Regions from separate parts of the Rhodococcus sp. 1R11 genome, predicted to be linked through region 1. Evidence: riboswitches for the same ligand, from Rfam matches in the RefSeq annotation. Region 1 holds a riboswitch; the other holds the start of a gene.
The links. A riboswitch is a leader RNA that binds a small molecule or an ion and turns the genes downstream of it on or off. The one in region 1 is predicted to bind S-adenosylmethionine.
Positions count from the first base shown of each region.

Region 2: linked by a shared signal. The riboswitch ahead of E4P29_RS21005 (bifunctional o-acetylhomoserine/o-acetylserine sulfhydrylase) and the one ahead of E4P29_RS02455 (amino acid ABC transporter permease) in region 1 are both predicted to bind S-adenosylmethionine.

Region 1 covers NZ_SPNG01000001.1:491,691-495,971, reverse strand. The annotation lists gene E4P29_RS02470 (isochorismate synthase) at 1-320, opposite strand, end outside; gene E4P29_RS02465 (HAD-IIA family hydrolase) at 320-1,135, opposite strand; gene E4P29_RS02460 (WhiB family transcriptional regulator) at 1,169-1,468, opposite strand; gene E4P29_RS25835 (hypothetical protein) at 1,611-1,769, opposite strand; SAM riboswitch class I at 1,981-2,074, shown strand; gene E4P29_RS02455 (amino acid ABC transporter permease) at 2,237-3,148, shown strand; gene E4P29_RS02450 (amino acid ABC transporter ATP-binding protein) at 3,145-3,942, shown strand; gene E4P29_RS02445 (ABC transporter substrate-binding protein) at 3,984-4,281, shown strand, end outside.
Region 2 covers NZ_SPNG01000013.1:72,456-76,736, reverse strand. The annotation lists gene E4P29_RS21010 (MFS transporter) at 1-868, opposite strand, end outside; SAM riboswitch class IV at 1,240-1,362, shown strand; gene E4P29_RS21005 (bifunctional o-acetylhomoserine/o-acetylserine sulfhydrylase) at 1,517-2,866, shown strand; gene E4P29_RS21000 (homoserine O-acetyltransferase) at 2,863-4,008, shown strand; gene E4P29_RS20995 (DUF3017 domain-containing protein) at 4,029-4,274, opposite strand.

The sequences.
Region 1 (4,281 bases):
TCGGCAACACCGGCTTCCAACCGCCGCACGACCTCACGGACACGTTCGACGTGGACGTCCGGCTCGGGGATCTGACGTACGACGGTGACGGTCGGTAGCGGCGGCTGAGCATCCGGTACCGCCCACGCACCGGCGCGGCGGTAGAACTCCACCGGCTCGATCAGCGCGGTCGCGTCGGCCATGTCGAAAGGCAGTACCCCGAGGACGTTTCGGCCTTGCTGTACCGCCGCGACTGCGTCGGCGACATCCGGAAAATGTTGCTGCACTCCCAAGCCGACGACGTGATGATCCTGCCGAGACAGAACGAATCGGAGCTTCATCAGAACGGGTTCTGTGTGCGGCCCACCAAGTCTGCGACGGAATCGAGCACTTTCGTCGGACGGTACGGGTACTGCTCGACGGACTGCACGGTCGAAATGCCGGTCAACACCAGAATGGTCTGCAATCCGGCTTCCAGACCGGACAGCACGTCGGTGTCCATCCGGTCGCCGATCATCAGCGTGTTCTCGGAGTGCCCGCCGATGGCGCGCAGAGCCGAACGCATCATCAACGCGTTGGGCTTGCCCACGTAGTACGGCTCCTTGCCCGTCGCCTTGGTGATGAGTGCGGCGACAGAACCGGTCGCGGGCAGCGAACCCTCGCGCGACGGACCGGTCGCGTCGGGGTTGGTGGCGATGAAGCGCGAACCCTTCTCGACGAGACGAATGGCGGTGGTGATGGCCTCGAACGAGTACGTCCTGGTCTCGCCGAGCACCACGTAGTCGGGGCTGGAGTCGGTCAGGGTGTAGCCGATGTCGTGCAGGGCGGTCGTCAGACCGGACTCGCCGACGACGTAGGCGCTGCCGCCGGGCCGCTGATTTCCGAGGAAGGTGGCGGTGGCCAGGGCGGAGGTCCAGATCGACTTCTCCGGAATGTCCAAGCCGGTGAATGCGAGACGTGCGCGCAGGTCACGTGGGGTGCGGATCGAATTGTTCGTCAACACGATGAACGGGATCTCGTTGGCCTGCAGCTCGGCGAGGAACGTGTCGGCACCGGGGATCAGGTGATCCTCGTGGACGAGAACTCCGTCCATGTCCATCAGATACGTCCACGGCAGGGGCTTCTCGATATCGGTCACCCCTCCATTGTGGACCATCCGGCGAGCTGCGGACCATCTTCTGGTCGCGGCCTAACTCGCCCGCCGCTCGTGGTCGCGTCGCGAGTTGGCCCGATGAACCAGCCGTTCGCGGGCCGTCATGCCGCCCCACACCCCGAACGGTTCGTTGGCTGCCAACGCGAATCGCTTGCAGGCGTCGAGCACCCCGCAGCCGGCGCACACCTGCTTGGCGCGATCCTCGCGTTGGCGACGCGCCGTTCGCCCCTCACCCGAGGGGGAGAAGAAGATCTCCGAGTCCTGACCCCGGCACAGTGCGTCGAGCTGCCAGTCCCAGGATTCGGCGGTGGACGAGGAAATCCTGCGTTCGATCATGGCGATTGCGGTGTTCTTCGACGCGGCAGAGTTGTTCGGCATCGTGGCGACCCAGTCCTTTCGTCGACGCTGTCGCTAGGAACCCTTGCCGTGTCGAAGGCGCGAGGCAATGGTTGAAATCAGGGTGATTCGAGACCGCGGTTCAGGACACGTCGGGGGTGTACCGATAGAGGGCGTTCACTCGGTCGTCCAGCATGAACAGTGGAAGGATCACAGCCTGGATCGCGGCGACCGCAGCAGGGAGATAGTCGCCCGCGACGACACACACGAGACTGCCGAGACCGAACAGAACAAGCGTCATACGGGGAAGCAGCCACGTCGGCTTCCGTTCAGTTCGCCTGAGCCCGTGGACAATCGCGGCCGCGACCGCCACGAGAGTGGTGGAGTTCGTCGACCCTCTACAGAAGCAACCCAGTGGCGGTTGCTGCGGTGGCAAGGGTTGAAATCATCGTGATTGTAACCGAATATGCACGTGCACTTGACTTTTCGGTAGATTGTTCTGTACGTTCCTGTCACCATCCAGAGCGACCGAGAGACCTTGGCTCGATGACGTCGCAGCAACCCCGCCCTACGGCGTGTGGGTGCTACCGCCAGGACCGATGGAGGCACGACCGATGAACATCTGTATCTGTACGCACGCTTGACCGATCGGCGTACTCACAGCACGAAATCTTCGAAAGGCAACCCAGCGATGATCGCTGCCCATCCGACCCGGCGGTTCCGGTGACTCAACTCGACTCTCGACCCGTTGCGGATACGACGGACGACATTCCCGACGAACAACTCGTCGTTGCCCGCACGTGGCACCCGTGGCGCTGGGTGATCGCAGTCGCCACTCTGATCGTGGTCGGTCAGTTCCTGCACGGCTTCGTCACCAACCCCGGATGGGATTGGGGCACCTTCGCGCAGTACTTCACTGCGGCATCGGTGATGTCGGCGCTGTGGTTGACCATCCAGCTCACCTTCTGGGGCACGCTGATCGGCTTCGCCATCGGTATCGGCCTGGCGGTAGCGCGGCTGTCCGACAATCCTGTGCTGCAGGTTATCTCCTGGTTCTACATCTGGGCCTTCCGTTCCATCCCGTTGATCGTGCAGCTTCTGTTCTGGTTCAATATTGCGTATCTGTACCGGACTCTGTCGTTGGGCATTCCGTTCGGTCCCAGCTTCTTTCGATTCGACGTCAACAACGTCATCAGTGGATCGACGGCAGCCATCATCGGGCTGGCCCTGCACCAAGCGGCCTACTCGGCCGAGATCGTTCGGGCCGGCATCATCTCGGTGGACCAGGGGCAACTCGAAGCAGCAGCAGCGCTGGGTATTCCGAAGAGACGGGAGTTCTTCAAGATCGTTCTGCCGCAGGCGATGCGAGGGATTCTCCCCAACGCGGCCAACGAGGTGATCTCTCTGTTCAAAGGCACGTCGATCGTGTCGGTCATGGCCATCGCCGAATTGTTCTACCAGGTGCAGGTCATATACGGACGCAACGGACGCGTGGTTCCGCTGCTCATGGTCGCGACCGTCTGGTACATCATTCTGACGTCGGTCCTCTCGATCGTGCAGTTCTACGTCGAGCGGCACTACGCCAAGGGCGCGGTACGTAACATTCCGCTGACGCCGATCCAGCAGATTCGCCACAAGCTCGCCAACGTCACCTTCGCGCCGAGAGGGGCGACCCGATGACCACTCTCGATGCCTCCACGTCCACTGCCGCAACGAGATACGCGGTCGAGGTGCGTGGCGTCCACAAGTCCTACGGCGGGCTCGACGTGCTCAAAGGCATCGACCTCGTGGTACGTCCCGGTGAGGTGACCGCGATAATCGGCCCCTCGGGTTCGGGAAAATCGACCTTGCTGCGCGCTCTGAACCATCTGGAGAAGGTGGATCAGGGCACCGTCCGGGTCGACGGTGAGCTGGTGGGATACCGGCGCAAAGGCAACAAACTGCACGAACTCAGCAACAGGGAAATTCTGCGGCAGCGTTCCCAGATCGGTTTCGTGTTCCAGAACTTCAACCTCTTCCCGCACCTGACGGTGCTCGAGAACGTCATCGAGGCACCGATCTCGGCGCAGAAGCGCACGCGTTCCGACGTCGAACCCGAGGCGCTGGCTCTCCTCGAACGAGTCGGAGTGCACGCGAAAGCACATGATTATCCGCGACGACTCTCCGGGGGACAACAGCAGCGGGTCGCCATCGCGCGGGCACTTGCCCTGCGTCCCAAAGTCATTCTGTTCGACGAGCCCACGTCAGCACTCGATCCCGAATTGGTGGGAGAGGTTCTCGAGGTCATCCGCGGCCTTGCCCGTGAGGGCGCGACGTTGGTGATCGTCACCCACGAGGTGGGCTTCGCCCGCGAGATCGCGGACACCGTCGTCTTCATGGACGGCGGCGTCATCGTCGAACAAGGTTCTCCGACCGAGCTTCTCGATTCACCTCGGGAGGAACGCACCAAGTCGTTCCTCGCTCACGTTCTCTAACTCCCACACACCTTCACCTGCACCCACGAACGGGGAAAATCATGTCCGGATCATCTCGTCGGCTCGCGGTGGCCGCGTCCGCATTCGCTGTCCTCGCACTCACTGCGACAGCATGCAGCGAGCCCACTGCAGAATCTCAGGTCGTCACCGAGGACGGCGGATCGTTCGATCTTTCACCCGAGCAGGCCGACCGCGTTCGCGCCCAGAAGGTCGACGAGATCGCAGCCGAAGTGCCGCAAGCGATTCGCGATCGAGGCACCCTGATCGTCACCGGGGCGGGCGGTACCGCGCCACCGCTGCGTTTCTACGCGACCGACGACACCACGATCGTGGGGTCCG
Region 2 (4,281 bases), on a different contig from region 1:
GAAGCAGCGCGGTCACCGGGTTGTGAGCCGCGACGACGAAGACGGCCAGGGACACTGCGGTCGCGGCCAGCCCGATGAAGGTGCCCTTGAGCTTGTACTTGTCGGCCAACCAACCGCCCGCGTAGTTGCCGGCAACCATGCCGAGGCCGTAGATCATCAATGCCACCGGAACCAGTGCACGGGCAAGGCCTGCGACGTCGGTCAGTGTCGACGCGATGTACGTGTACACCGCGAACATGCCGCCGAATCCGACGATGCCGACGAACAGGGTCATCCAGACCTGGCCACGGCGGAGGGCACCGAGCTCGGTGATCGGGCTGGTGGTCGGCATGGCGTCGAGTCGCGGCATCCACAGGACCAGCGCACTGACGGTGAGCAACCCGATCACGGCGACGAGCGCGAATGCGCTTCGCCACCCGAGGGCCTGGCCGATCCAGGTCGCCACCGGTACACCGACGACGTTCGCCACCGATAGACCCATCATCACCATCGCGACGGCTTTGGCTCGTTTGCCCGGCTCAGCGAGGTGCGCTGCCACCAGTGCGGCAACGCCGAAATACGCGCCGTGCGGCAGACCGGCCACGAACCGGGAGGCCACCAACTCGTTGAAGCTCGGCGCGAAGACCGTCCCGAGATTGCCGAGCGTGAACGCCACCATCAGCGCCAGCAACAACATGCGCCGAGGAACACGCGCCGCAAGAGCAGCGATTGTCGGCGCACCGACGACGACGCCGAGTGCGTAGGCAGAGATCATGTGACCGGCCGACGGCTCCGAGATTCCCATCGTCGTCGCGATGTCCGGAAGCAGGCCCATCGACGCGAATTCGGTGGTGCCGATGCCGAAGCCGCCGATGGACAGGGCCAGCATGGCGAGCCTGCGGCGGGTCGAGTGCGGTCGATGGCCGACACTCAAGCCACTCGACACCTTGCCGCGCACGGCGCTGACGTTTCTGGCGAGAGCGGAATCGGTGACAGTCACAGCAGAACAACCTTCGTAAGCAATCGGATTACAGAGCGGGCCAGGGGCTGGTGGATCGACGACGCGGTAAATCGACGACCTGGTTGATCGATTCAGCACAGCCCGACCGGACGGCATAACGCTCGTCGACTCCATTGTCTTCCCCGAGGCGGCTCGTTTTCGAGTCGTCGGGCGGTGATTGTCCTCACCAGAGCATCTGCTTGAGGGTCGCGAGCGCCCTCGTTCCCCCGGGACACCCGTACCCGCTAAGATTCCTGCCAGGTCATGAGTGCCAGCATCGAGCCCCGGCTTGCTGGCCGGCAACCCTCCAACCGCGGTGGGGTGCCCCGGGTGAACGACCAGGCCGATGCGACACATCCGTGTCGTATCGACAAGCGCGGGTCCGCTCCGAAGCGGACCCACTGATCTTCGGTCCTGACGGGCCGAGGCATGTCAGGAGGTTCTCATGTGTTGCTGTACCGATACGCCCCGTAACGCTCGAGTTCTCGAGCTTCATTCGACAAAAAACACGTCTGAGAAAACGGAGTATCACCAGCCATGACCGATTCGACCCCCGACGTCGTCGACTCCACCGGAACACCGACCGAGGATCCGTTCACCGATCCCTCGGCCGACTGGAGCTTCGAGACCAAGCAGATCCACTCGGGTCAGACCCCGGACGGCGCCACCAACGCGCGTGCGCTGCCGATCTACCAGACCACCTCGTACACCTTCGACAACACCGACCACGCGGCCGCACTGTTCGGCCTGGCCGAACCCGGCAACATCTACACCCGCATCATCAACCCCACGCAGGACGTCGTCGAGCAGCGCATCGCCGCACTCGAAGGGGGCGTCGCGGCGCTACTGCTCGCGTCGGGACAGGCCGCAGAAACGTTCGCCATTCTCAATCTCGCAGAGGCGGGCGATCACATCGTCTCGAGCCCGCGGCTCTACGGCGGCACCTACAACCTTTTCCACTACACGCTTCCCAAGCTGGGGATCACCGTCTCGTTCGTCGACGATCCTGACGATCTCGAGCAGTGGCGTGCGGCCATCACACCGTCGACCAAAGCGTTCTACGGTGAGACGATTTCCAACCCGAAGAACGACGTTCTCGATATCCCCGGCATTTCGGCAATCGCCCACGAGAACGGTATTCCGCTGATCGTCGACAACACGGTCGCGACGCCGTACCTGCTGCAACCGCTGAAACACGGTGCCGACATCGTCGTGCACTCGGCGACGAAGTACCTCGGCGGTCACGGCACGGCGATCGCGGGCGTCATCGTCGACGGCGGAACGTTCGACTGGACGCAGGGCCGTCACCCCAACTTCACCACCCCGGATCCGAGTTACCACGGCGTCGTCTTCGCCGACCTCGGCGCTCCGGCCTTCGCCCTGAAGGCGCGGGTGCAGTTGTTGCGCGACATCGGGGCTGCAGTGTCACCCTTCAACGCATTCCTCATCAGCCAGGGTCTCGAGACGTTGAGTCTCCGAATCGAGCGGCACGTGGCGAACGCACAGAAAGTGGCCGCCTACCTGGCCGGTCGCGACGATGTCGTCTCGATCAACTACGCCGGACTCGAATCCTCGCCGTGGTACGAGCGTGGGCAGCAGCTGCTACCGAAGGGGCAGGGCGCGATCATCGCGTTCGAGCTGCAAGGAGGAGTGGACGCGGGCAAGAAGTTCGTCAACGCTCTCACTCTGCACAGTCATGTGGCTAACATCGGAGACGTGCGTTCTCTCGTCATCCATCCCGCATCCACCACGCATTCGCAGTTGACCCCGGAAGAGCAGTTGGCCTCCGGCGTCACTCCCGGCCTGGTGCGTCTGGCCGTCGGTATCGAGGGAATCGACGACATCATCGCCGATCTCGAGGTCGGCTTCCGCGCGGCGGCGTCTTGAGTCACAGCTTCAGCACAGGCGTTCGTCCGGAGGCGGTTCTTCCGTCTCCGGACGGGCGGTTGGGAACCATCGACATCGGTGGTCTCGATCTCGAGAACGGTTCTCACATTCCGCACGTGACCGTGGCGGTGCAGCGTTGGGGCGAGATGGCGGCCGATCGCAGCAACGTCGTGCTCGTCGAACATGCGTTGACCGGTGATTCCCACGTTTCGGGACCGCCGGATGCCGACCACGTACTGCCCGGTTGGTGGAACGGGATGGTCGGACCGGGCAGCCCCATCGACACCGACGAATGGTGTGTCGTCGCGACCAACGTGCTCGGCGGCTGCGGAGGTACCACCGGGCCGAGCAGCATCTCCCCCGACGGCACCCCGTACGGTTCTCGCTTCCCGGAAATTTCGATTCGCGATCAGGTGGCGGCGGAGGTCGCGGTGGCCGACGTTCTGGGTATCGATCGGTTCGCCGCCGTCGTGGGCGGGTCGATGGGTGGCATGCGCACCCTCGAATGGATTGTGGGACATCCGGATCGGGTGGGTGCCGCGCTGGTGCTCGCCGTCGGTGCCCGCGCGACAGCGGACCAGATCGGAACGCAAACCACCCAGATCGCTGCGATCAAGGCCGATCCGGGTTGGCTCGGCGGCAACTACCACGACACCGGCACCGCCCCGACCGCCGGACTCGGGATCGCTCGACGCATCGCGCATCTGACATACCGAACCGAGAGCGAACTCGACATTCGGTTCGGAAACTCTCCGCAGAACGACGAGGATCCGTGGGCCGGCGGCAGGTACTCCGCGCAGAGCTACCTCGAGCATCAGGCCGCCAAACTGGTCAATCGATTCGACGCGGCAACGTACGTCCTTCTGAGCGAAGCGATGAACCGACACGACGTGGGCCGAGGACGCGGCGGCGTCGCCGAAGCCCTTGCGTCCGTGCCGGTTCCGACCATCGTCGGCGGCGTCGATTCCGATCGCCTCTACCCGCTCCGACTGCAGAAGGAAATTGCGCGTGAGCTCCCCCAGTGCCGGGGGCTCGACGTGATCCAGTCGCGAGACGGCCACGACGGGTTTCTCACCGAAGCCGATTCGGTGGCGAAGCTGCTCGCCGAGACGATGGAGCTCGCCCGCCTCGGACGGCGTTGACCCGAGTCGATCGGTCTACGTCAGTCCGTCCCCAAGGGATCGATCGACAGCGACAGAAAGACGATGGCACCGCCGACGCCTCCCAGCGCCAACACGTCGAAGCCCCTGCTGCGCACCCTCAGGCTGCCGACGCGTGACTCGGGCAGGCACAGTCGCAGCAACGCTGCCACCACCGCTGCACACCCGAAGATGAACGAGCCGCGCCGCCAGCGGTCGGCGAGAACCAGGACCAGCGCGGCGAGGACGATGATCGACACCACGACCATCGGTAGA